2 regions of the Caloranaerobacter sp. TR13 genome follow, and region 2 is predicted to be linked to the other one. Evidence: riboswitches for the same ligand, from Rfam matches in the RefSeq annotation. Region 2 holds a riboswitch; the other holds the start of a gene.
What was found. A riboswitch is a leader RNA that binds a small molecule or an ion and turns the genes downstream of it on or off. The one in region 2 is predicted to bind thiamine pyrophosphate.
Positions count from the first base shown of each region.

Region 1: it holds a riboswitch for thiamine pyrophosphate, as region 2 does, so the genes downstream of both, thiT (energy-coupled thiamine transporter ThiT) here and thiS (sulfur carrier protein ThiS) in region 2, are expected to answer to the same signal.

Region 1 covers NZ_JXLL01000001.1:550,352-563,031, reverse strand. Annotated here, with positions in the region: gene priA (primosomal protein N') at 1-1,590, shown strand, start outside; gene def (peptide deformylase) at 1,604-2,053, shown strand; gene fmt (methionyl-tRNA formyltransferase) at 2,064-2,993, shown strand; gene TR13x_RS02755 (DUF116 domain-containing protein) at 3,010-3,765, shown strand; gene TR13x_RS02750 (zinc metallopeptidase) at 3,769-4,461, shown strand; gene rsmB (16S rRNA (cytosine(967)-C(5))-methyltransferase RsmB) at 4,506-5,846, shown strand; gene rlmN (23S rRNA (adenine(2503)-C(2))-methyltransferase RlmN) at 5,883-6,947, shown strand; gene TR13x_RS02735 (Stp1/IreP family PP2C-type Ser/Thr phosphatase) at 7,055-7,792, shown strand; gene pknB (Stk1 family PASTA domain-containing Ser/Thr kinase) at 7,809-9,800, shown strand; gene rsgA (ribosome small subunit-dependent GTPase A) at 9,813-10,688, shown strand; gene rpe (ribulose-phosphate 3-epimerase) at 10,691-11,353, shown strand; TPP riboswitch at 11,385-11,488, shown strand; gene thiT (energy-coupled thiamine transporter ThiT) at 11,585-12,127, shown strand; gene TR13x_RS02710 (thiamine diphosphokinase) at 12,141-12,680, shown strand, end outside.
Region 2 covers NZ_JXLL01000019.1:2,831-15,510, reverse strand. Annotated here, with positions in the region: gene TR13x_RS09790 (DNRLRE domain-containing protein) at 1-1,397, opposite strand, end outside; gene safA (SafA/ExsA family spore coat assembly protein) at 1,530-2,153, opposite strand; gene TR13x_RS09780 (SAM-dependent methyltransferase) at 2,432-3,613, shown strand; TPP riboswitch at 3,721-3,829, shown strand; gene thiS (sulfur carrier protein ThiS) at 3,955-4,149, shown strand; gene thiF (sulfur carrier protein ThiS adenylyltransferase ThiF) at 4,151-4,957, shown strand; gene TR13x_RS09765 (thiazole synthase) at 4,960-5,736, shown strand; gene thiH (2-iminoacetate synthase ThiH) at 5,736-6,842, shown strand; gene thiE (thiamine phosphate synthase) at 6,862-7,881, shown strand; gene thiC (phosphomethylpyrimidine synthase ThiC) at 7,898-9,211, shown strand; gene TR13x_RS09745 (thiamine phosphate synthase) at 9,213-9,833, shown strand; gene TR13x_RS09740 (hypothetical protein) at 9,929-10,534, shown strand; gene TR13x_RS09735 (hypothetical protein) at 10,552-11,058, shown strand; gene TR13x_RS09730 (MFS transporter) at 11,119-12,390, shown strand; gene TR13x_RS09725 (sodium-dependent transporter) at 12,647-12,680, shown strand, end outside.

The DNA of each region.
Region 1 (12,680 bases), on a different contig from region 2:
AAGGGTAATATAAATAAATTTTTGATACATGGTGTTACTGGCAGTGGAAAAACTGAGGTTTATTTGCAATTGATTGAGAAAATGCTAAATCAAGATAAAGATTCAATTGTTTTAGTGCCTGAAATTTCTTTAACACCGCAAACTGTAGAAAGATTTGTAGGTAGATTTGGTGATAAGGTAGCAATTTTGCATAGTAGACTTTCTATTGGAGAAAGATATGATGAGTGGAGAAAGATTAAGGAAGGTAAGGTTAAAATAGTTGTAGGAGCAAGATCAGCTGTATTTGCACCTTTTAGCAACTTGGGGTTAATAATTATTGATGAGGAGCATGAAAATAGTTATAAATCAAGCATGAATCCAAAGTATAGTGCTATAGAAGTAGCAGAGAAAAGATGTGATTTAGAAAATGCTGCTTTAATTTTAGGATCTGCCACACCTTCGATTGAAACTTATTACAGAACTAAAAATGGCGATTTTAAGCTGTTAGAGATGCCTACTAGAGTAAACAAGATTAAAATGCCAAGTATCGAAATTGTTGATATGAAAGAAGAACTTGAAAAAGGTAATAAATCGATATTTAGCGAGTCTTTATTTTTAGCAATAAAAGACAATCTGTGTAATAAAAAACAAACAATTTTGTTTTTGAATAGAAGAGGGTTTTCAACTTTTATATCTTGTAGAAAATGCGGGTATGTTGTTAAATGTTCAGAATGTGATATTTCAATGACTTATCATTTGGATAATAATGTTTTAAAGTGTCACTATTGTGGATTATCTGTTAAACCACCAACTACTTGTCCTGAGTGTGGAAGTAGATATATAAAGTACTTTGGTATAGGAACACAAAAAGTTGAAGAATATATTAAAAAAATATTTCCATCAGCTAAAGTTGCTAGGATGGATGTTGATAACACTACTAAAAAAGGTAGTCATGAAAGAATTTTAAATGATGTAAAAAATGGAGAAGTAGATATTTTAATAGGAACACAAATGATTTCGAAAGGATTAGACTTTCCTAATGTAACTCTAGTTGGTATAATAGCTGCAGATATAAGTTTGAATTTACCAGACTTTAGAGCATCAGAAAGAACTTTTCAACTAGTTACTCAAGTGAGTGGTAGAGCAGGCAGGGGCGATGTAGAGGGTAGAGTTATATTACAGACTTATCAACCTCAACATTATAGTATTTTAGCATCAAAGGAACATGATTATAAGAAATTTTATGATATGGAAATAAAAATAAGAAAAGAATTTAAATATCCACCTTATACAAACATTATAAATATCGTGTTAGTGAGTAAAGAAGAGATTAAACTTAAAGAATTATCTAAAGAGTTTTATGTTTGCTTAATAAACGTATTAAAACAAAATTTTAGCGAAATAAGAGACGACTTAATTTTAGGTCCCAATCCAGCACCAATTTATAAAATAAGAAATAATTATCGTTATCAAATTATGATAAAATGTAGACAAGAAGAAATAAAAATTATTAAAAAAATACTTAAGGATTTAGTTGTTACTAAAAAAAATGATAGGGAATATAAAAATATAAAAATTAGCATTGATATAAATCCAATAAGTGTAATTTAGGAGGAATGATATTATGGCAATTCGTCAATTAAGATATATAGGCGATCCAATTCTTAGAAAAAAATCTAGAGAAGTAACAAAAATTGATGAGAGAATAAAAGTATTGTTAGACGATATGTTAGAAACAATGTATAAAAATGAAGGAGTAGGGTTAGCAGCTCCACAGGTAGGAATTTTAAAAAGAGTTATTGTTATAGATATTGGTGAAGGGCCTATTAAGTTAATAAATCCAGAAATTATATCAATGGAAGATGAAATTATTGATGTAGAAGGGTGTTTAAGTGTTCCAGGAGAGTCTGGAGAAGTTAAAAGACCCGGTAAAGTTAAAATTAAGTATTTAGATGAGAATGGAAAAGAGCTAATAATTGAAGGAACTGGTCTTTTAGCTAGAGCTTTATGTCATGAAATAGACCATTTAAACGGTATTTTATTTGTTGATAAAGTTGTTAAAAAGAACAGATAGAGGTGTTAGTATGAAAATAGTTTTTATGGGAACTCCAGATTTTGCAGTACCTACACTTAAAAGGATATATGAAAGAAAATATGATATACCTTTGGTAATTACACAACCTGATAGACCTAAAGGTAGAGGGAAAAAATTAACTTCTCCTCCAGTTAAGGTAGAGGCTGAAAAATTAGGCATTAAAGTATTGCAGCCAGAAAATGTAAATACAAAAGAAACTATTGAGTTACTAAAGAGTATATCACCAGATGTAATAGTAGTTGTAGCATATGGACAAATTCTAAAAGAAGAGATTTTGAAATTACCTAAATATGGATGTATTAACGTACATGCTTCACTACTACCATATTATAGAGGAGCTGCACCGATTAATTGGGCAATTATTAATGGAGAAAAGAAAACAGGAATAACAACTATGTATATGGATAAGGGATTAGATACAGGGGATATGCTTCTTAAAAGAGAAGTTTTAATAGGTGAAAACGAAACAGCTGGGCAATTACATGATAGATTAAAGGAAATTGGAGCTGAATTACTTATAGAGACCTTGTACTATATTGAAAAGGGACAAATAAAAAGTACTCCTCAGGATAATAGTATAGCCACTTATGCTCCAATTTTAAATAAATCTATTGGCAAGATAAATTGGGAAAAAACAGCTGTTGAAATTCATAATCTTGTAAGAGGCTTAAATCCTTGGCCTTGCGCTTATTTTGAATACAACAACATGAAAGTCAAAGTTTTTGTGACAGAAGTTTGTAAAGTAATTAAAGATGGTGATATAGGCCAAGTTGTAAAAGTAGATAATGAAGGAATTTATGTTAGCACAGCTAAAGATTGCTTAGTCATAAAAGAATTGCAGTTTCCAAACAAGAAAAGAATGAAAGTTTCAGAGTATCTAAAAGGCAATGAATTTTCTACAGGTATAATATTAAAATAATTTGGAAGTGAATTACATGAAAAAGGATAAGTTTAGTTTTATAAGTACATTATCAATATTATTTATAACCTTATTACTTATAATTTATTTTGGAATTTACCTGGCATTTAATAATTCAATTGATATATCAAGAATAGTATTGTTGGTTATTTCAATTGTTTTAATATTTTTTACAATCAATATTTTAGTAGGGATATTATTAATATATATCTTAACTACTGGTAGGAACTTATCAAATATAAGTTATCTATATTTAAAAAAAATGAATAAAACATTGTTTCCAGTTTTAGTCTTTATAGCTAAAATATTTAAATTGGACAAGGATAGTATTAGAAGAGTTTTTGCAGATATAAATAATTTATTAGTTAAGTCAAAAAATATTAATATAGATAATAGTGGAGACATTCTTATTCTTATACCACATTGTTTACAGAGTTCTGATTGTAAGCATAAAATTACTCATGATATAAATAATTGTACAATGTGTGGTAGATGTGATATAAGTGAAATATTAAGATTAAGTAAAGAATATAATGTAAAAACAGTTGTTGCTACTGGTGGGACTTTAGCTAGAGAATGGATCAAAAAGAATAGACCCAAAGCAATTATTGCTGTAGCTTGCGAAAGAGATTTAGCAAGTGGGATTAATGATGTAAGAAAAATACCAGTAATAGGAGTTATTAATGAAAGGCCTAATGGACCTTGTTTTGATACTAGGGTTAATATAAAAAAATTAGAGGAAGCCATAATACTTTACCTAAAGGAGGGCTAAAAAATGTATCATTATGGATACTATGGAATTGATCCAACTTTTATATTAGTTTTACCTGCGATAATATTTGCTATGTATGCTCAAACTAAAGTTCAAACAACTTTTAATAAATATCTTAGAATAGGAAATATTTCAGGATATACTGGAGCGCAAGTAGCAAGAATGATTCTTGATAAGAATGGTCTTTATGATGTGAGGATTGAATTGATTGGTGGAAGACTTACTGACCATTATGATCCAAGAAAAAAAGTTCTAAGACTTTCAAGAGAGGTTTATAGTGGAACATCAGTTGCTTCGATAGGAGTAGCTGCGCATGAAGTTGGCCATGCAATACAACATGCAAATGGATATTTCCCATTAATTCTGAGAAATAACATTGCACCTGTGGCGAGCTTTGGAGCTAGATTTGTTTGGATATTAGTTTTTGCAGGATTTATTTTACGTGCATATGGTTTGATTCAATTAGGGATATTGCTTTATTTAGCTGTAGTAGCTTTTCAGATTATTACACTACCTGTTGAGTTTAATGCAAGTCGTAGAGCTCTTATTCAGCTTCAAAATGGCATAATAACTTATGAAGAAGCAAGTCCAGTTAAAAAGGTTTTAAGAGCAGCTGCTTTAACGTATGTTGCTGCTACACTAGTTGCAATTAGTCAGTTGTTGCGATTATTAATATTAAGTAATAGACGAGATTAAAGGGGGCAGCCCCTTTAATTTTTTTGATGGAGGGAAAATACATTATGAGAAATTCAAGAGAAATTGCAATGAAAATACTATATGAAGTAAATGTAAAAAAAGCTTATTCTAGTATATCAGTCGATAAGAATTTAAGAGCAAATATAAATGAATTAGATGATTTGTTTATTAGAGAATTAGTATATGGTGTATTAGAGAATTTAATATTTATAGACTGGATTATTAAGCAATATTCAAAAGTTAGATTTAGTAAAATATCACCTATAGTGAAAGAAATTTTAAGAATGGGAATTTATCAGATAATTTTTATGGATAGAGTGCCAGATAGTGCTGCGTGTAATGAATCGGTTAAGCTAGCTAAAAAATATAGCCATAAGGGAACCATTGGTTTTGTTAATGGAGTATTACGTACTATTTCGCGAAACAAAAAAAATATTGAAATTCCTGATAAAAAGTTAGAGCCTATTAAATATCTTTCAATAAAATATTCACATCCAGAATGGATGATTAAAAGATGGATAGAAGAATTTGGTTTTGAATTTACTGAACAACTTTGTATAGCTAATAATAAAAAACCTAAACTAAATATAAGAGTAAATACACTAAAAATTAGCAGAGATGAACTTATGAAAAAATTCAGTAATAAAGGTATACAAGTTTATGAGACTAAATATGCAGATGATGGGATAATAGTTGAAAACCCAGTCAGAATTACTAATACAGAAGAATTTAACAAAGGATATTTTCAAATTCAAGACGAAAGTTCAATGCTTGTGGGACAGGTATTAAATCCTAAAGAAGATAGTTTAGTTCTAGATGTGTGTAGTGCGCCTGGAGGTAAAACTACTCATATAGCTCAGAAGATGAATAATAAAGGTAAAATTATTGCTAGAGATATACATGAGCATAAACTTAAGTTAGTTGAGCAAAATGCAAGAAGGTTAGGCATTGATATTATTAATACCGAAGTTTTTGATGCCTTAGTGTTAGATACTGATTTAGTAGGAAAAATAGATTATTGTGTAGTAGATGCTCCATGTACTGGGTTTGGATTGATAAGAAGAAAGCCAGAAATAAAATATAATAGGACTTTGGAAGATATAAAAGAGATTAATGAAATACAATATAACATTCTTAAAAATAGTAGTTGTTATTTGAAACAAAATGGTATTTTAGTATATAGTACATGTACAATAGAAAAAGAAGAAAACATAAAACTAATTAGAAGATTCTTATCAGAAAATCCTATGTATAAACTTGTTCCAATAGAAGAAATTAGGTGTGATGATATAAAAATTAGCAGCAAAAATGGATATATTGAGTTTTTTCCAAATATTCATGGTACAGATGGATTTTTTATAGCAAAATTGATTAAAATTTACTAGTAATCACTATACGATTAAATATGCTATAATAAAAAGATGGAGAGTAATATTAGGAGGGATTTTTTGGATAAAAAAGATCTAAAATCTTTAACATTAGATGAATTAAAGGATTTATTTAAAAATATTGGAGAAAAATCTTTTAGAGGTAAGCAAGCTTTTAGTTGGATTCATCACAGAATGATAGATTCAATAGATGATATAACCGAGTTTTCCAAAACATTAAGGGACAAGCTGAATTATGAGTATAAAATAACTAAATTACAAATAGTTAAAAGATTTGATTCAAAAATTGATGAAACAAAAAAATACCTTTTTTTATTAGAAGATGGTAACATAATAGAAAGTGTTATGATGAAGTATAAACATGGAATATCTGTATGTATTTCTACGCAGGTTGGTTGTAAAATGGGATGTTCATTTTGTGCTTCCACAAAAGGTGGTTTTATTAGAAACCTTACACCAGGTGAGATTGTTGACCAAGTATATCAGATACAAAAGGATTTAGATGTTAAAGTAAGCAATATAGTTTTAATGGGAAGTGGCGAACCTTTAGATAATTTTGATAATGTAATAAAATTTTTAGAACTTATACATTGTAAGAATGGACAAAATTTAGGATATAGACATATTACTCTTTCTACTTGTGGAATAGTACCAAAGATTTATGAGTTAGCGAATCTTAAGATGCCTATTACATTATCAATATCATTACACTCAGCATATGATAGCGAAAGAAAAAAAATTATGCCGATAGCTAATAAATATACAATTAAAGATATACTAGATGCTTGTAATTATTATGTTAGTAAAACAAACAGAAGAATTACTTTTGAATATACATTGATTAATGCTGTGAATGATTCTGCAAGGCATGCTAATGAATTAGCTAAACTACTATCAGGCATATTATGTCATGTGAATTTAATACCACTTAATCCAATAAAAGAGGCTAGTTTTAATACTTCAAAAGATGTAAATGTATTAAGGTTCAAAGAGATACTTGAGAGTAGAAATATAAAAACTACTATTAGAAGAGAAATGGGTAGAGATATCAATGCAGCTTGTGGCCAGTTAAGAAGAGATTATATGAACAAGAGTTAATGTTGATAATTAATAGTTAATTATCTATAGTCGGTAGTCAATAGATAATAGATATATGTTAAATTATTGTAAGCTGTTGACTTATTACTTAAAAGTGAGGGGATAATATGGATGTTGGTTTTTGCACTGATACAGGCATAGTAAGAGAGATTAATCAAGATTCATACTATTGTTCCGACATTGATGAGTTACCACTATTTGTTGTAGCTGATGGTATGGGTGGGCAGAATGCAGGTGAGGTTGCTAGTATGCTTGCAATAAGTACGGTGAAGGAAGTATTATATGAATTTAAAGATAAACTATTAAACAATGAAGTTGAGATACCTTATTTTATAAATTTGGCTTTATCAAAAGCAAATTATAAAATTTACAAACAATCTTTAGAAAATGAAAAGTTTTCAGGTATGGGAACAACTATTACATTGGCTTTTATTAATAATAATAATAAAATATATATTGGCCATGTCGGCGATAGTAGAGCTTACTTGATTAGAAAAAATAATTTAATCCAGTTAACACAAGACCATTCTCTAGTGGCTGAGCTAGTTAGAAATGGAAGCATAACGGAAGAAGAAGCGATTAACCATCCACAAAAAAATATTATAACTAGAGCTATTGGGACAGAAGAGAAAGTAAAAGTTGATATAATTAGTAGAGATATTTTAAGTGGAGATATTATTATTTTATGTACTGATGGTTTATTTAATATGGTTAGTAATGAAGATATTTTGAGAGTAATGTTATTATCAGAGAATATGCAGGAAGCTTGTGATAAATTAACATATATAGCAAATGAACATGGCGGTTTCGATAATACTACAGTTTTAGCAATAAGAATTGAATAGAAAAGAGGTGAGAGTAGTGAAAGGTAGACTTTTAGGAGATAGATATGAAATAGTTGAAAAAATTGGTGGTGGAGGCATGGCTTTAGTATACAAAGCTAAATGCAAACTACTAAATCGATATGTTGCAGTAAAAGTATTAAGAACTGAATTTATAAATAATGAAGAATTTATTAATAAATTCAGAAGAGAATCACAAGCAGCTGCAAGTCTTTCTCATCCTAATATTGTAAATATTTATGATGTAGGTGTCGAGGATGATATATATTATATAGTTATGGAGTATGTTAACGGCAAAACTTTAAAAGAACTTATTAGAGAAAAAGGAAAATTAAGTTATGAAGAAACTATTGATATAGCTATACAAATAGCGCGAGCATTAAGTCATGCTCATAAAAATCATATAGTTCATAGGGATATAAAACCTCATAATATTTTAGTGTCTGATGATGGAAGAGTTAAAGTGGCAGACTTTGGAATAGCTAAGGCAGCTACTACTTCTACAGTTACTAATACTAGTAATGTGATTGGTTCTGTTCATTATTTCTCACCTGAGCAAGCTAGAGGAGGATATACAAATGAGAAATCAGATATATATTCTTTAGGTATAGTAATGTATGAAATGGTTACAGGTAGGGTTCCTTTTGAAGGTGATAGTCCTATTTCAGTTGCTATAAAGCATATACAAGAAGATATTGTTACACCAAGACAATTTGTTGAGACTATTCCAGAAAGTTTAGAAAAAATCATTTTAAAGTGTGTAGAAAAGAACCAAAGTTTGAGATACGATAGTGCTGAAGAATTATTAAAGGATCTTGAAAAGGCTAAAGAGTCAAAAGATGGAAGTTATATAGAAATTAATAATTATGATGATTCACCAACACGAGTAATTCCAGCGATAAAGGATGATATGCTTATGAATAAAAGAAATAATGACAAGAAAAAAAGCAAAAAGAACAAGAATAAGAACAAGTCAAATAAAGTAATAACATTTTTTGCGATATTACTTGCATTAATTTTTACTACTGCTTTAGCTGTAGGGTTCTTATATATTAAAGATTATTTATTTGTTGAAGAAGTAAATGTACCTTTAATTATTGGTTTACATGAAGATGTTGCAAAACAGAAGATAGAGAGTTTAGGTCTAAAGTTTGTTGTTAAAAAAAGAATTTATAATAAGGATTACAAAGAAGGATATATAATATCTCAGAATATTGATCCTAAAGATAAAGTGAAAATAGGTTATCCAATAGAAGTGGTTGTAAGTAAGGGTGAGAAATTAGTAAGGGTACCTGATTTACTTAATAAATATTCTAGTGATATTGAAGTAGCTTTAAGCGAAGTTGGTCTTAGAAAAGGTAATATTGATTACAAGTTTAGTGATATTTATCCAGAGGGAATAGTAATAAGTCAGAAACCTGAACCATTGTCGATGGTTCCAGAGGGCACTGAAATAGATTTTGTAATTAGTCAAGGACCAGAAATAAGTTATGTAATTATGCCTAATTTAATTGGTTTAAATTTAGAAAATGCTAAGCGAGAGATTATATCTAAAGGATTTGTGTTAGGTGAAGTAAAGTATGAACCTAATAATGATATACCAAAGGATTTAGTTACATGGCAAAGCTATCCGGCAGGAGCTGAAGTTGAGGAGAATACAACAGTTGACTTGATTATAAGTAGCGGTCCGATTACAGTAGGACAAAATGATAATAACTTAATAGAGAATAATGAAGGTAAAAATGAACAAGACCAAATAACACAAAATGAACAAGATACCTTACAAGAACAAGAAAAAGTTTTGCAGTTAATTATTCCTCTTCCACAAGATAGAGAAAAAGTAGAAGTAAAAATATATAAAATACAAGGTCAATCTAAAGAAATTATATATAATAAAATTCATGAAACTAAAGAAGAGAGGATATCTGTAACTATTTCAGGAAAAGGTGAGGTTAAATATGAAATATACTATGATGGGGAATTTTATGAACAGAAAGTTATTAACTTCTAAGGAGGTTAGTTAATGCTAGAAGGGATAATTATTAAAGGGATAGGAGGTTTCTATTACGTAAAGGTTGGTAATAAAGTATATGAATGTAGAGCTAGAGGGGTTTTTAGAAAAAAGAAAATTACCCCATTAGTAGGGGATAGAGTAAAAATAAGAATTTCAAGCGAAGATAATACAGGTTTTATTGAAGAAATTTTCGAAAGAAGAACTGAGTTATTTAGACCTCCTGTTGCAAATGTAAATCAAGTTATAATAGTTTTTGCAGTAAAAAGTCCAGATCCAAATTTATGGTTACTAGATAGGTTTTTACTTCTAGCAGAATCTAAAGATTTAGATATAGTTGTTTGTTTTAATAAAATAGATTTAATATCAGAAGAAGAATTAAAGTTTCTAAATGGTATCTATTTGAATGCAGGATATAGAGTTATTAATACAAGCTGTATTTCAGGAGTAGGAGTTGATGAATTAAGGCAAACATTAGTAGATAAGATAACAGTTTTCGCAGGACCTTCAGGAGTCGGCAAATCAACTCTACTTAATAGCATACAGCCTGATTTGCAGTTAAAAACAGGAGAGGTTAGTCAAAAGACTAATAGAGGAAGACATACTACTAGGAGAGCAGAGTTACTGGAATTAAACGTAGGAGGTTGGGTTGTTGATACTCCTGGTTTTAGTTCATTAAATATTGATTTTATAAAAGAAGAAGACTTAGGTTTATATTTTAGAGAAATTAATGAGTTTAGTGGAAACTGTAGATTTGTGGGATGTTGGCATTATAAAGAACCAGATTGCTCTGTTAAGAAAGCAGTTGAAGAAAATAAGATTAGTAAGACTAGATATGATAATTATTTGATGTTTTTAGAGGAACTTAGGAATAATAGGAGGTATTAGATATGGTTAAAATTGCACCATCAATTTTGTCAGCAGATTTTAGTAGATTAGGTCAAGAAATAAAGAAGGCAGAAGAGGGTGGAGCTGATTTAATACACCTAGATGTTATGGACGGGAAATTTGTACCTAATATTACTATTGGGCCACCAGTTATTAAATATTTGAGAAAAGTAACTAAATTACCTTTTGATGTTCATTTGATGATTGAAGAACCTGAAAGGTATATAAAAGAATTTGTTGATTCTGGAGCTGATATTATTACTGTGCATCAAGAAGCAACAGTACATCTACACCGAACTATTCAACAAATAAAAAGTTATGGCATTAAAGCTGGTGTTGCATTAAATCCGTCTACACCTCTTTCTACTATTGAATATATTATCGAAGATATTGATATGGTATTGATAATGACTGTAAATCCAGGTTTTGGTGGACAAAAATTTATAAGTAATATGGAAACAAAAATAACAAAATTGAGAGATTTAATAAATAAAAAGAATTTAAATATTGATATTGAAGTTGATGGTGGTATAAAATTAGAAAATGCAGATAAAGCTGTTAAATGTGGAGCAAATATTTTAGTAGCTGGGTCTGCTGTGTTTAAATCAGATGATATTGTTGAAACGATTAGAAAATTTAAACAAGTTATCACTTTACAATATTAAATATTATTGTTATAATAAAAGCGGAAATTAAATATTCCACTAGGGGAGCCTTTTTGGCTGAGAGGAAACTTTGTGTTTCGACCCTTTAACCTGAACTAGGTAATTCTAGCGTAGGGAATGTGGTTAGCTTTAATATTACCCATGTGGTAATATTCTGTTTATTTGTATTTAAGGCTTCCATTATTTGCTATGGAAGTCTTTTATTTTTTTAAAATTAAAGGAGGTAGTTTTATGGAAAGAAATGTAAAAATTAGAATGCTAACTGAAGGAGGAGTTATGGTAGCACTTGCTTCAATTTTGAGTATGCTCAAAATATACGAAGCACCTTTTGGCGGTTCTGTAACTGCAGGTAGTATGATACCAATAATTATATTTGCTTTGAGATGGGGAATAATGCCAGGATTATTCGTAGGATTGGTTTATGGTATTATTCAGTCAATATTGGGTCTTTACTTTGTACATCCTATTCAATATTTATTAGATTATCCTATAGCTTTTGCACTTTTAGGGTTAGCTGGTATTTCAAAGTCTTTAGGTAATAAAATAAAAAATAAATATTTAAATCTATTTATAGGAGTTTTTATAGCTATATTTGGTAGATTTATAGCACATTTATTATCTGGTGTTATTTTTTTTGCAGAGTATGCACCAGAAGGCATGAATCCTTGGTTATATTCAGCAATATATAATGGAAGCTATTTAGGTATAGAGTTGATTATATCACTAGTATTAGTATTATTATTAAATAAACCAATCCAAAGATTAAATAGTTAACTTGGGAGGAAATATGAAAGCCTTAATAGTTTCAAGTGGGAATATAGAAAATCTTAATATAATAAAAAGAGTATGTGAAGATGTTGATTTAGTTGTTTGTGCTGATGGTGGGGCAGATTTAGTTGTAAAAGCAGACCGTATACCAGATATTGTTATTGGTGACTTAGATTCTATAGATAAAGATACATTGAAAAGGTTAAAAGAATATAAAGTTAAATTTATAGAATTTCCTACTAAAAAAGATAAAACAGATACTGAACTAGCAATTGATTATGTAATTGAAGAAAGTTTTAATGAAATAGTATTGGTTGGAGTTACAGGTACAAGATTGGATCATACTTTAGCTAACATCTTTTTACTATATTCTTTACTACAAAAAGGAGTTAAAGCTACTATAATAGATGACCATAATGAAATATTTATAACAAATGATGAATTAGTTCTTTATAAAGATGAGAAAAAATATGTTTCAATTATTCCGTTTAATGGAGATTTGTTAGGGGTTACATTAAAAGGTTTTGAATATGAAACAGAAAAAGAGAACATAAAATTT
Region 2 (12,680 bases):
AGTGAAGTTCCTTCTGAATATATGGATGGAATAAGAACTATATCCGCATCTTTATAAGCCTTATACATCTCATTCATTCGATACCAAGTATATTCTATACGAGGATGCTTAGAAGCAAAAATTTTCATGTGCTCTTCAGATTCTTCAGTGCCTCTTCCGACGAATGAGAAAACAACATTATTATATTCATTAACTAGCTCAACAGCCACCTTTTTACAAACAGTCCATCCTCTACCTGGATGCAATCTACGAGGATATAATATTTTAATATATTTTTTATTAGTTGAATTAGAATTGTTTGGTTTAAATATCTCTAAATCTACATAATTAGGTATATATACCTTTTTACATTTAAGATTTGGATTAACTGCATTTAACCAATTTATTGTATTTGTATCTACAGATACAAGCAAGTCTATTTGGCTAAGACCTTGAAAAAATCTACTATACCAGAGTTTAGAACGCCACCATTGACGTTCACATGAATCCCACCAAATACCATGACTTATACAAATAGAGTTGGGGAAAACATGCGGGTATGTTACATCCATATTGAAATATATATGATAATCATAATCTTTAGTTATTTTATAAAATTTTTTATTAAGCTCTATAAAGAAATCTTGATCAAAACCTGAATTTCCAATTCCTTTTATTTTAACGTTTTCATAAGTTCTTTCCCATTCTGTAGGGTTAGATGGCTGAAAAACGTCTACTTGATATCCAAGTTTTATTAGAAGTTTTGCTAAATCAATCAAATATCGCTCTCCACCACCAAATAAACATCTATTACCATCCCATTCGAGAAATTGTGGGGTAAGGATAGCTATTTTAGGCATAGGTTTTATATATACTTTTCTTTTTTCTTCTGTAGTAAATGTAATTTCTAATTTAGGTCGCCAATCTTTACTACTATGTTTCTGACTACAAAAACCTAATAAAGATGCACTATCTTCTTCATTTTCAGCTTTTATAATTATACCGAAGTTTTTTCTTGGGTTTTTTAACCATTCTTTAACATATTCAGTTATATCCCAACTTATAGATTCCCAAAGATGGCAATCAATTTTGGCTTGTACTTTTCTACTCTTATCATATGAAGGCTGATTAAAATAGCATACTTTCTTATCATCCCAATTTTGGGTTATAGGGTGTACGTCAAAAATGTTTTCTTGTTTCATGTAGTCATTTCGTACGCAAAAGAGTTTTAACTTTGCACTAATTATATTACATTTCCTAGGAAGACTGCTTAAATCAAATTTTAATAATATCCGGTATTTTATAGCTAAATTAAAGTATCCTAGAAAGTAATGAGTTTGATTTGAAAAATTTTTACCTTTTAAATGACTGTCTATAAAAGTATCCATTACTGGAGAAATGGATATTGTTTTTTGCATATTCACCACCTGCTTTTTTATATATTAATCAATGAGAAAAATATAATTCTACTATAGAATATTATTAAATAAGAAATGTGTGCCCTATAAAAATATTTATTAAATTAAAAAGCCAAGGGCAGTGCCCTTGACTTATTTTCTAATTGCTTTCATAAACATTTGAGTCCAATAGTACATTCCATATTTATCCTTTGCTACACCAACACCTATTTCGTTGTATATTGGACTTAATATATTATTTTTATGACCTTCTGAATTCATCCAACTACTCATAACTTTTTTTGGAGTTCTTTGCCCTTTAGCTATATTTTCAGCTGCTGCAGTAAATCTCAAACCAAAATCTTCCATCATTTTGAAAGGAGAACCATAAGTTGGAGAATAGTGTCCAAAATAATTCTTGTTTATCATATCTTGTGATTTATATCTTGCAACTCTTGAAAGTTGCCAATTTGCTTTAAGAGGTTGTAACCCTCGTTTAGACCTTTCTATATTAACTAATTTTATAACTTCATTTTCAAGTGCTTTAATGTCGCTAATATCTGGTATTTTAAGTTTTTGTCCAGGGTATATTAAACTAGGATTTTTTATTTGTGGGTTTGCTGAAATAAGTTCACTAAGTCCAACTTCGAACTTAACAGCAATTTTCCACATACTGTCCCCAGATTTTACTGTATAAGTTGTTTGTTGTGCAAAAGCAGGTATAGAAATTAATAAAAAACTTAGTATAAATGATAAAATAATAATTTTTTTCTTCATATAATCACCTTAAATATATAGTTTTAAATATAGTTTTATAAAAAATTGTTTAGAATATGTTATATAAATTATGTTAAACATATAAATTAATTTTAGAATGGTTTATATAAACTAACTTAGGATAAAATTTCAAAAATTTAAATTGCATTTTAACTATTTCTGATAAAGACACAAATTTCTATTTAATAAACCTTAATAACATATTTTTCATACCTTGCATATTAAATAAACCTTTTGATATACTGAAGTATATTAGCGGCTGAAGGAGAGATACGTAGATGGATGAAATACGAAAATTATTTCATGATATTATTAGTAAAAATAGCTTAATATATGGAGTTTTGAGTAAAGTAAGAGTTAAAGATGAAGAGAATTTTTCAAAAGTTACGATAAAGCCAGTATTAATTAAAAATTCTATAAATATACAGTTTACATATTATTATAAAAATAAGGTTATGCATAAAAATATAGATTTGAATGAGTCTTCAAAGGAGATTGAAAGATTAATAGATATATATTTTAGGCAGGCTGTTTTATTTACAACAGAAGCTGATTATCAGATTTTAATTAGCAAAAGAGATAAAGTTAAAATACTTAAGAAGAAGCCAACAAAAAGTTTAGTAGATTTAAGCCATAATCGTAAAAAGAACTATGTAATAGAGGAAGGAAAACCATGTCCATTTTTAATTAGATTAGGAGTAATGAATGAAAAAGGCAAAGTGTATTCAAAAAAATATGATAAATTTAAACAAATAAATAGATTTTTAGAGATTGTTTCAGATGTTATATCAAAGGCAGAAATAAAAGGTAGTTTTAATATAGTTGATTTTGGGTGTGGCAAGTCTTATTTAACTTTTGCACTCTACTATTATTTAGTAGATATTCTAGGTTTAGATGTTAATATAGTAGGGCTAGATTTAAAGAAAGATGTTATAGATTTTTGCAATAAGGTAGCTAGAGACTTAAATTATGATAAACTTAAATTTATACATGGAGATATAAAAGGGTTTAATGATTTTGAGAAGGTTGATATGGTTGTAACACTGCATGCTTGTGATACAGCTACTGATGCTGCACTTAGTAAAGCTGTTATGTGGAATTCGAAAATTATACTTTCTGTCCCGTGCTGTCAGCATGAACTGTTTTCAAAAATTAATAATCCTATTATGATGCCTATGCTAAAACATGGGATAATAAAAGAGAGACTTTCATCTTTAATTACTGATAGTATAAGGGGAAATGTATTAGAGATATTAGGATATTCGACTCAAATATTAGAGTTTATAGACATGGAACATACTCCTAAAAATATCATGATTCGTGCGGTTAAAAAATCTAATTATAATAAAAAAGCCATTAAAGAGTATGTTGAATTTAAGAAATTTTGGAATTTGGATGATCTTTATGTAGAATCAATTTTTGGCAATGAACTTACCGATTTATTGAAAGATAATATATAGATTTATAAAATGAGTAAAAATAGTAGATACAATAAGAAGTGTTTCTGCTAGTTGTAAAATTTAAAAACATGTGTTATTATCTTTGTAGAACTTTTTAAATAGAATATTTGCACAACTAGGGGAGCCTATAGTGATAGGCTGAGAAAGAGATGTTATCTCTGACCCTCATAACCTGATGTGGGTAATACCATCGTAGGGAAGTTTTGTGTTCGTAATTTATCACAAATTCTCTAGGAATTTGTGATTTTTATTTATACAGACTTATTTGGTTATGAGGGAAGCGTTAGATAGCTTCCCTTTTTCTTTTCAATTTGCCAATTTAGCAGAAAGGAGGGATTAAGGTGATAGTTAACGGAAAAGAAATGAGTTTTGAAACAGAAATAACAATAGATAATCTTCTTAAAAGTCTTGGGATAGATAAAGATAAGGTTGTTGTAGAGGTTAATTTTGAAATAGTTCCTAAAGAAAAGTATACAGATAGAATAATAAATAAAGAAGATAAAGTTGAAATAGTGAGTTTTGTAGGAGGCGGTTAATTTGAACATATTTATAAATGAAAGAAATTTTAGTATAAGGGAAGGCACTACAGCCTTTGAAGTAAGAGACAATGTAAAAAAAGATGCAGATATAGTGGTATTAAATGGATTTATTATAAAAAAAGATATGGCTTTAAAGGAAAATGATAGATTAACATTGATTAAACGTGGTGAAATTCCCAATAAAGATGAATTAGAAGCTCTATTAATTGCACGTCATACACCTGGAGTTCATGAAAGAGTAAAGAAGGCTTATATAGGTATTGCAGGACTTGGCGGACTTGGTTCTAATGTGGCAATTTCGTTAGCAAGGATAGGTATAGGCAGACTTCTTTTAGTAGATTTTGATGTAGTTGAACCTAGTAATCTAAATAGGCAGCAATATTTTGTAAAACATATAGGTATGTTTAAGACAGATGCTATGAAAGATATCATTACTCAAATCAATCCATTTGTTAATGTAGACATAAAAAATGCGTATTTGGACGAAAACAATATTACTGAAATTTTTAAAGAAGTTGACATTATAGTAGAAGCTTTTGACAATCCTCATTCTAAAGCAACATTAGTAAATACAGTACTAAATGAAATGCCTGAAAAAATTGTTGTTGCTGCTTCTGGATTAGCTGGCTACTTTTCTAACAATACAATAATAACTAGAAAAATTAAAGATAATTTTTATCTGGTAGGTGACGGTATAAAAGAAGCAAAGCCGGGATGTGGTCTAATGGCACCAAGAGTATGCATAGCGGCTAATCATCAGGCAAATACCGTTCTAAGACTTATTATGAATGAAAGGGATGTATAAAAATGGATAAATTAGTTATTGGTGGAGTTAAACTTGAAAGCAGGTTATTTATAGGGACAGGCAAATTTCCGAGTAAAAAAATAATTCCAGATGTAGTAAAAACCTCTAAATCGCAGGTAATTACTATGGCATTAAGAAGAGTAGATATAAATTCTAAAGAAGAAAATATCCTCGAGTATATACCTAAAGACTGCATTTTACTTCCTAATACTTCTGGTGCAAGAAATGCAGAAGAAGCAGTAAGAATAGCAAGACTAGCAAAAGCTTTAGGGTGTGGAAATTGGATAAAAATAGAAGTAATATCGGATAATAAATATCTTCTACCAGATAATTACGAAACCATCAAAGCTACTGAAACATTAGCAAAAGAAGGATTTATAGTACTTCCATATATGAGTCCAGATTTAATTGCTGCTAAAAGGCTAGTTGAAGCTGGAGCAGCGGCAGTTATGCCATTAGGAGCACCTATAGGTACAAATAGAGGGCTTAAAACTAAAGAATTGATACAGATTATGATAGATGAAATAGACTTGCCGATAATTGTAGATGCTGGTATAGGTAAACCTTCTGATGCAGCTGAAGCTATGGAAATGGGCGCAGCAGCAGTATTAGTTAATACGGCTATTGCTACTGCTGGAGACCCTGTTAAAATGGCAGAGGCTTTCAGGTTAGCAGTTGAAGCTGGTCGATTAGCTTATATTTCTAAATTAGGACCTGAAAAGAAGTTTGCTGAAGCTTCTTCGCCACTTACAGGATTTTTAAACGAAGGTGAGAAATAATGAGTTTTTATAGTGAATATTTAAAATATAAGAATTTTGAATTTAACAAGTTTTTAGAAAACATAACATCATCAGATATATTTAGGATAATAAACAAAGATAAAATTGATGAATACGACTTTTTGGCTCTTTTGTCAAATGAAGCTGAAAAATATCTAGAAGAGATGGCACAAAAAGCACATAGGTTAACAATTCAAAGTTTTGGCAAAACAATACTTCTTTATACGCCGTTATATCTTTCTAATTTTTGTATTAATAGATGCTCATATTGTGGGTTTAATATAGAGAACAAAATTAAGAGAAAAAAATTGACTTTTGAAGAAATAGAAGAAGAAGCTAAAGTAATTTCATCTACAGGTCTTAGACATATTCTAATATTAACAGGTGAATCGAGAAAAGAAACTCCTGTTTCTTATATAATCGATGCAGTAAAAATTTTAAAAAAATATTTTGATTCTATTTCCATAGAAATATATCCTCTCAAAGAGGATGAATACAGAGAAGTTATTGAAGCAGGAGTAGACGGGCTTACTATTTATCAAGAAGTATACGATGAAGATATATATGATAAAGTTCATATAGCTGGACTTAAGAAAAATTATAGATTTAGATTAAATGCTCCTGAAAGGGCATGTAAAGCTCGAATGAGAAATGTCAATATAGGAGCTCTTCTAGGTTTAAACGACTGGAGAAAAGAAACTTTCATGACAGGGCTTCATGCAAAATACCTACAGGATAAATATTCTGATGTGGAAGTAAGCGTTTCTCTACCGAGAATAAGGCCTCATATAGGAGTATATGAAGATATATATCCGGTAAGTGATAAGAACTTAGTTCAAATAATACTGGCTTTAAGACTTTTTCTACCCCGTGTTGGCATTACAATTTCTACAAGAGAAAATCAGAAACTAAGGGACAACTTAATCCCATTAGGAATTACTAAAATGTCAGCAGGAGTATCTACAGAAGTTGGTGGCCATTCGTCTAAGACAAAAAGTGATAGTCAGTTTGAAATATCTGATAAACGAAGCGTTATAGAAATGAAAGAAGCAATATCAGCAAGGGGATATCAGCCGGTATTTAAAGATTGGATGCATATAGATTAGTAATGTTGAGGTGTTTTTTATGAATATTTACAGAATGATTGATGCAAATATCAATAGAGCTTCTGAAGGATTGAGAGTTTTAGAAGACATATCTCGATTTATTTTAGAAGACTACAATATGTCTAAAAGTCTTAAGGAAATACGTCATCTTGTTAGAAAGAGTTTTTTAGATTCTAAACTGCTAATTTTTAGAGATTCATGCAATGATTTGGGATTTAACATATCTCAATCCAGTACTATCGATAACAAAGAAGATTTATTAAGTTTAGTAGAAGCGAATTTTAAAAGAGTACAAGAAGGTTTGAGAAGTATTGAAGAATCTCTCAAGATTTTAGGGTATTATGATAAATCTAAAATATACGAAAGCCTAAGATATAAATCTTATGATTTGGAGAAAAAATTTGGGTTAAAAAAAGATTTTCTCGATACTGATATATATGGAATTACTGCTGAAGAATTTTCTTTAGGGAGAACTAATATTCAGGTAGTAGAAGAAATGATAAAGGCTGGAATAAAAATTATTCAATATAGAGAAAAAGAAAAAAGTAAACTTGAGAAATATAATGAATGCAAGGCTATTCGAAAACTAACAAAAGATAGTGGAGTAACTTTTATTGTTAATGATGATGTAGATATAGCTATTGCTGTAAAAGCTGATGGAATTCATTTGGGACAAGATGATATGCCTATAGAAGAAGTCAGGAAAATAGCAGGTAATATGATTATAGGGCTATCAACACACAATATTAAGCAGGCTAAAACAGCGGTTAAAAAAGGTGCAGATTATATAGGAGTAGGGCCTATATTTAACACTACAACTAAAAAGAATGTAGAAAAATCTGAAGGACTAAAGTATCTCAAATGGGTTTCAGAAAACATTCAAATTCCGTGTGTGGCAATAGGAGGGATAAAAGAGTCAAATATTATAGAAGTTAAAAAATACGGCGGAAAATGTTTCGCTATGATATCTGAAATTGTTGGCTCGCCGAACATAGTTAAAAAAATAAAGAGTATAAGAAGATTACTAAAAACTATATAGAAAAGGAGAATGGAATATGAATTATTCAACTCAAATGGACGCCGCTAAGAAAGGCATAATCACTAAGGAAATGGAATTAGTTGCAAAAAAAGAGAAAATAGATGTTGAAGTTTTAAGAGAAAAGATAGCACAAGGCAAGGTTGTAATACCTGCTAACAAAAACCATAACTCACTTGATCCAGAGGGGATAGGAGAGAGCTTAAGGACTAAAATAAATGTCAATTTAGGAATTTCAAAGGATTGCTATAATATCGAAAAGGAGTTAGAAAAAGTAAAAACAGCTCTTGAAATGAACGTTGAAGCAATTATGGATTTAAGTTCTTATGGAAAAACCGAAGAGTTTAGGAAAAAGCTAATCAATATGTCTTCTGCTATGATAGGTACTGTACCTGTATATGATGCAGTCGGCTTTTATGATAAAGAGCTTAAAGATATAACAGCTGAAGAATTTTTAAAGGTTGTAGAAAAACATGCTCAAGATGGTGTAGATTTTATGACAATCCATGCAGGTATAAATAGAGAAACTGCTGAAGTTTTTAAAAGAAATAAAAGACTTACTAATATAGTTTCAAGAGGTGGCTCTTTATTATATGCATGGATGGAATTAAACAATAAGGAAAATCCATTTTACGAATACTTTGATGAAATTTTAGATATATGTGAAAAATACGATGTAACTATAAGTCTTGGTGATGCTTGTCGTCCAGGAAGTATAAATGATGCAACAGATGCAAGTCAAATAAAGGAACTTATAGTGCTTGGAGAGCTTACAAAAAGGGCATGGGAAAGAAATGTGCAGGTAATGATAGAAGGACCTGGACATATGCCTTTAAATGAGATAGCTGCCAATATGATTCTTGAAAAAAAACTTTGCCATGGAGCACCTTTTTATGTATTAGGACCTATAGTAACAGATATTGCACCAGGATATGACCATATTACAAGTGCTATAGGAGGAGCTATAGCAGCTGCAAATGGTGCAGATTTTCTATGCTATGTAACACCTGCTGAACATTTAAGACTTCCTACATTAGATGATATGAAAGAAGGTATTATTGCTTCTAAAATTGCTGCACATGCTGCTGATATAGCAAAAAATATTAAGGGTGCAAAAGAATGGGATTATGAAATGAGTAAAGCAAGACAAAGTTTAGATTGGGAAAGAATGTTTGAACTAGCTATTGATCCTGAAAAGGCAAGAAGGTATAGAAGAGAATCTATGCCTGAACATGAAGATAGCTGTACAATGTGCGGGAAAATGTGTTCTATGAGAAATATAAACAAAGTAATGCAGGGTAAAAATATAAATATTTTAAGAGAGGACGACTAAGATGCTTTACCTTATTACTAATAGGAAAATCATTAAAAAAGACAGCTTTTATGAAGTAATAGAAAATGCAGTAAAAGGTGGAGTAGATGCTGTTATATTAAGGGAGAAGGATTTATCTTATGATGAACTTCTGCCTATTGCAGTTAAATTAAAAAACATCCTTAGTAGCTATAATATACCATTAATAGTTAATGGTAATCTAGATATTGCAAAAAATATACTAGCAGCTGGTTTTCATACAAGTTTCGATAGATTTATAAAAGAAAAAATTGAGTTTAAAGGACTTTTAGGTGTATCTGTACACAGTTTAGAAGAAGCTATACTTTCTGAAAAACACGGCGCAAGCTATATTTTGGCTAGTCATATATTTGAGACAGATTGTAAAAAAGGATTAAAACCAAAAGGTATAAAAATGATTGAAGAAATAAAGGCGGAAATTAAAATTCCTGTAATAGCATTGGGGGGTATAAATCCTGAAAATATAGATAAAGTTTTATCTGCAGGTGCTGATGGAATTGCAGTTATGTCATATATAATGGCATCAACAGAACCGTTTTTGTCTGTTAAGAGATTAAATAATAAGATAAAAATATTCTGTTTAAAAAATAAAGATGTAAGTTAAAAACTGAAGGAAGTTTCCTTCAGTTTTTTTAAACTATATAAAATAAATTCATAGAATATTGTATAAGATTTTATAATAGGAGTGAATATTTAAAAATGGTTTTTGCTGATACTGATAAAGAAATAAACCCAAATTGTATTAAAAATATCAAAGCTATAAATATAAAACCTGAAGCACCAGAGATCACAATTATCTTTCCGCCTGTAATAGATTGGTATTTACTATATCAAAGGTCGCAGCAAATTGCTACTGCTTTTTCCAAAATAGATAATGTGAGATGTATTTTTATAACAGGTGAAGCATATAAAAAATTAAATAAACTTATCTTGAAAGTAAATGATGATTTATTTGTAATAAGAGTAAATACTGACTATAGCCAATTAGTAAAATGTAAGAAAGTGTTATGGTTTTCTTATCCTAAACATTATAAATATTATAAAAATGGTTTTGATTTTATTGTATTTGACGGTATTGATATGCTAGTTGACGAATTTTATTTTTGGACAGTTGATTTAAAAAATGCTGTTAATTGTGTAAAGATAATATTTTGTACTTCAGAATTATTATTTAAATTTTATAAAAAATACAATAAGTCTGTTTTCATGTGCCCTAATGGAGCAGATTACGAACATTTTAAAATTGCTCAAAAAAACTACCTAAGCCAAATGACTTTCCACTTATTAATTCAAATGAAAAAGTAATAGGTTTTTATGGTACTTTGGCATCTTGGTTAGATTATAAACTTATAAGTAAAATAGCAAATAAGTATAAAGTTGTTCTTATAGGTAAAAACAGATACTATAAAAAAAGTATAAAGCATCCAAATTTAATAATTTTGGAGCACAAAGACTATTCACAGCTTCCATATTATTTATTACAGTTTAATTTGACAATGATATCGTTTAAATTAACAAACATGATTAAGGGGGGCGATCCAATAAAGTATTATGAATATATTTATGCTGGGAAATCAGTTGTATCTACTGAGATTTATGAGATAAAGAGGAAATTTAATAATATAACATATTTTATGAATTATTATAATTGTTATCAAGTAATAGAGAGAGCTATAAAAGAGGATTGTTTTTCAAAAAGATTAGAAAGAATAAGAGCAGCAAAGGAGAATACTTGGAGTATAAGAGTAAAAAAGCATATGAGGAAATTATTAAATATTTGTTCAAAATTAATAACTATTAGAGGAATAAGAATAGTTTTGTTGAATTAATAATAATTATCAATCATCAAATGACATTCTGGTTAATACGTTAATATGGAGGTAGAAGATATGCAAAATGTTTATGCTGAAATAAAAAAAGATAGACAAATTTGGAAATTTTGTTTTTATGGTTTTTTGAAAAACCTAAAATTTTTTGAACCGTACTTATATATATATTTATTAGCTAATGGGTTGAGTTTATTTAAAGTAGGGGTTTTATTTGCAATAAGGGAGATAGTAACATATATTTTTGAAGTTCCTTCAGGTATTTTTGCAGATAGTTATGGTAAAAAGACAGAATTACTAATATGTTTTACATTTTATATTATATCTTTTATATTTTTCTTCTTAAGTACCAATTATTTAATAATAATCATAGCTATGATATTTTTTGGTTTAGGTGAAGCGTTTAGGTCTGGCACGCACAAGGCTATGATATATTCATATTTAGAGCAAAAAGGATGGTTTTCTCATAAAGGATTTGTATATGGAAGAACTCGTTCATTTTCACTTTTAGGTTCATCAATTTCAGCATTTTTATCTATAATTTTTGTTTTAAAATTACCTGCAATGAGATGGATTTTTCTTATTTGTATTTTACCTTATATTTTAGATTTTTTATTAATTTTAAGTTATCCTAATAGTTTAAATGAAAAGAATGAAAGTGATTTAAGTATTAAAAAGTTTTTTGTTAACAGTTTTATAAAACTAAAAAGTATATTTAAAAATGAAATATTAGTAAAAGTTTTAATTAGCTCGTCATTATACAATGGAATTTTTAAGACTATAAAAGACTATATACAGCCGATTTTACAAACTACTATTTTATTAATGGGAGCTTCATATATTGCAAACCTAGACTCAGATAGTCAAATAAAGGTAATTTTAGGTGTTACGTATGGAATATTCTATATATTTAGTTCAATAGCTTCGAGGAATATATATAGATTAAACAAGTACTTTACTTCAAGCAAGCTTATGCAAATTTCATTTGATATTATGGGGCTATTATCTATAGCATTGTATTTTGCAATTAAAATTAAACTGATATATTTAGTAGTAGGATTGTATTTTATTTTATATATATTAAAAGATGGAAGGAGACCATTAGTTGTTGATGTATGTGGAGATTATATGAATAAAGATGAAAGAGCAACTGTTATGTCAATAGATAGTCAATTAAAATCGCTGTTTGTAGTTATTTTTGCACCATTATTTGGATTTATAGCTGATAAGTTTTCAATACAGGTTCTATTCCTTGTAGTAGGGATAAGTATGTTAATAATTAATAGATTGTTAAGTCTTGTTAGTGATTCACAAAATATTCCGAGTAATTCATAAGAATAAATAAAATTTAAAATGGCCTCAGGCCATTTTTTTTGTATAAAAATAAAATAATTACATATATTAACAATTGTACTTAGGATTAATTTGTTAAAAAAATAACTTTCCAAAAAAGTTAATCCAGGAAAACGTTACAAATTAGATAATTTACACAATTTAATATTTTCAGAATAGTAAAAAACATTTGAAAATTGTCGATACCTGTCATATAATATAACTAACAGTTGAATTAAAACTTGGAGGGAGGATTTTTATGGCAAACAACAGAGAAAATTGGGGATCAAAGT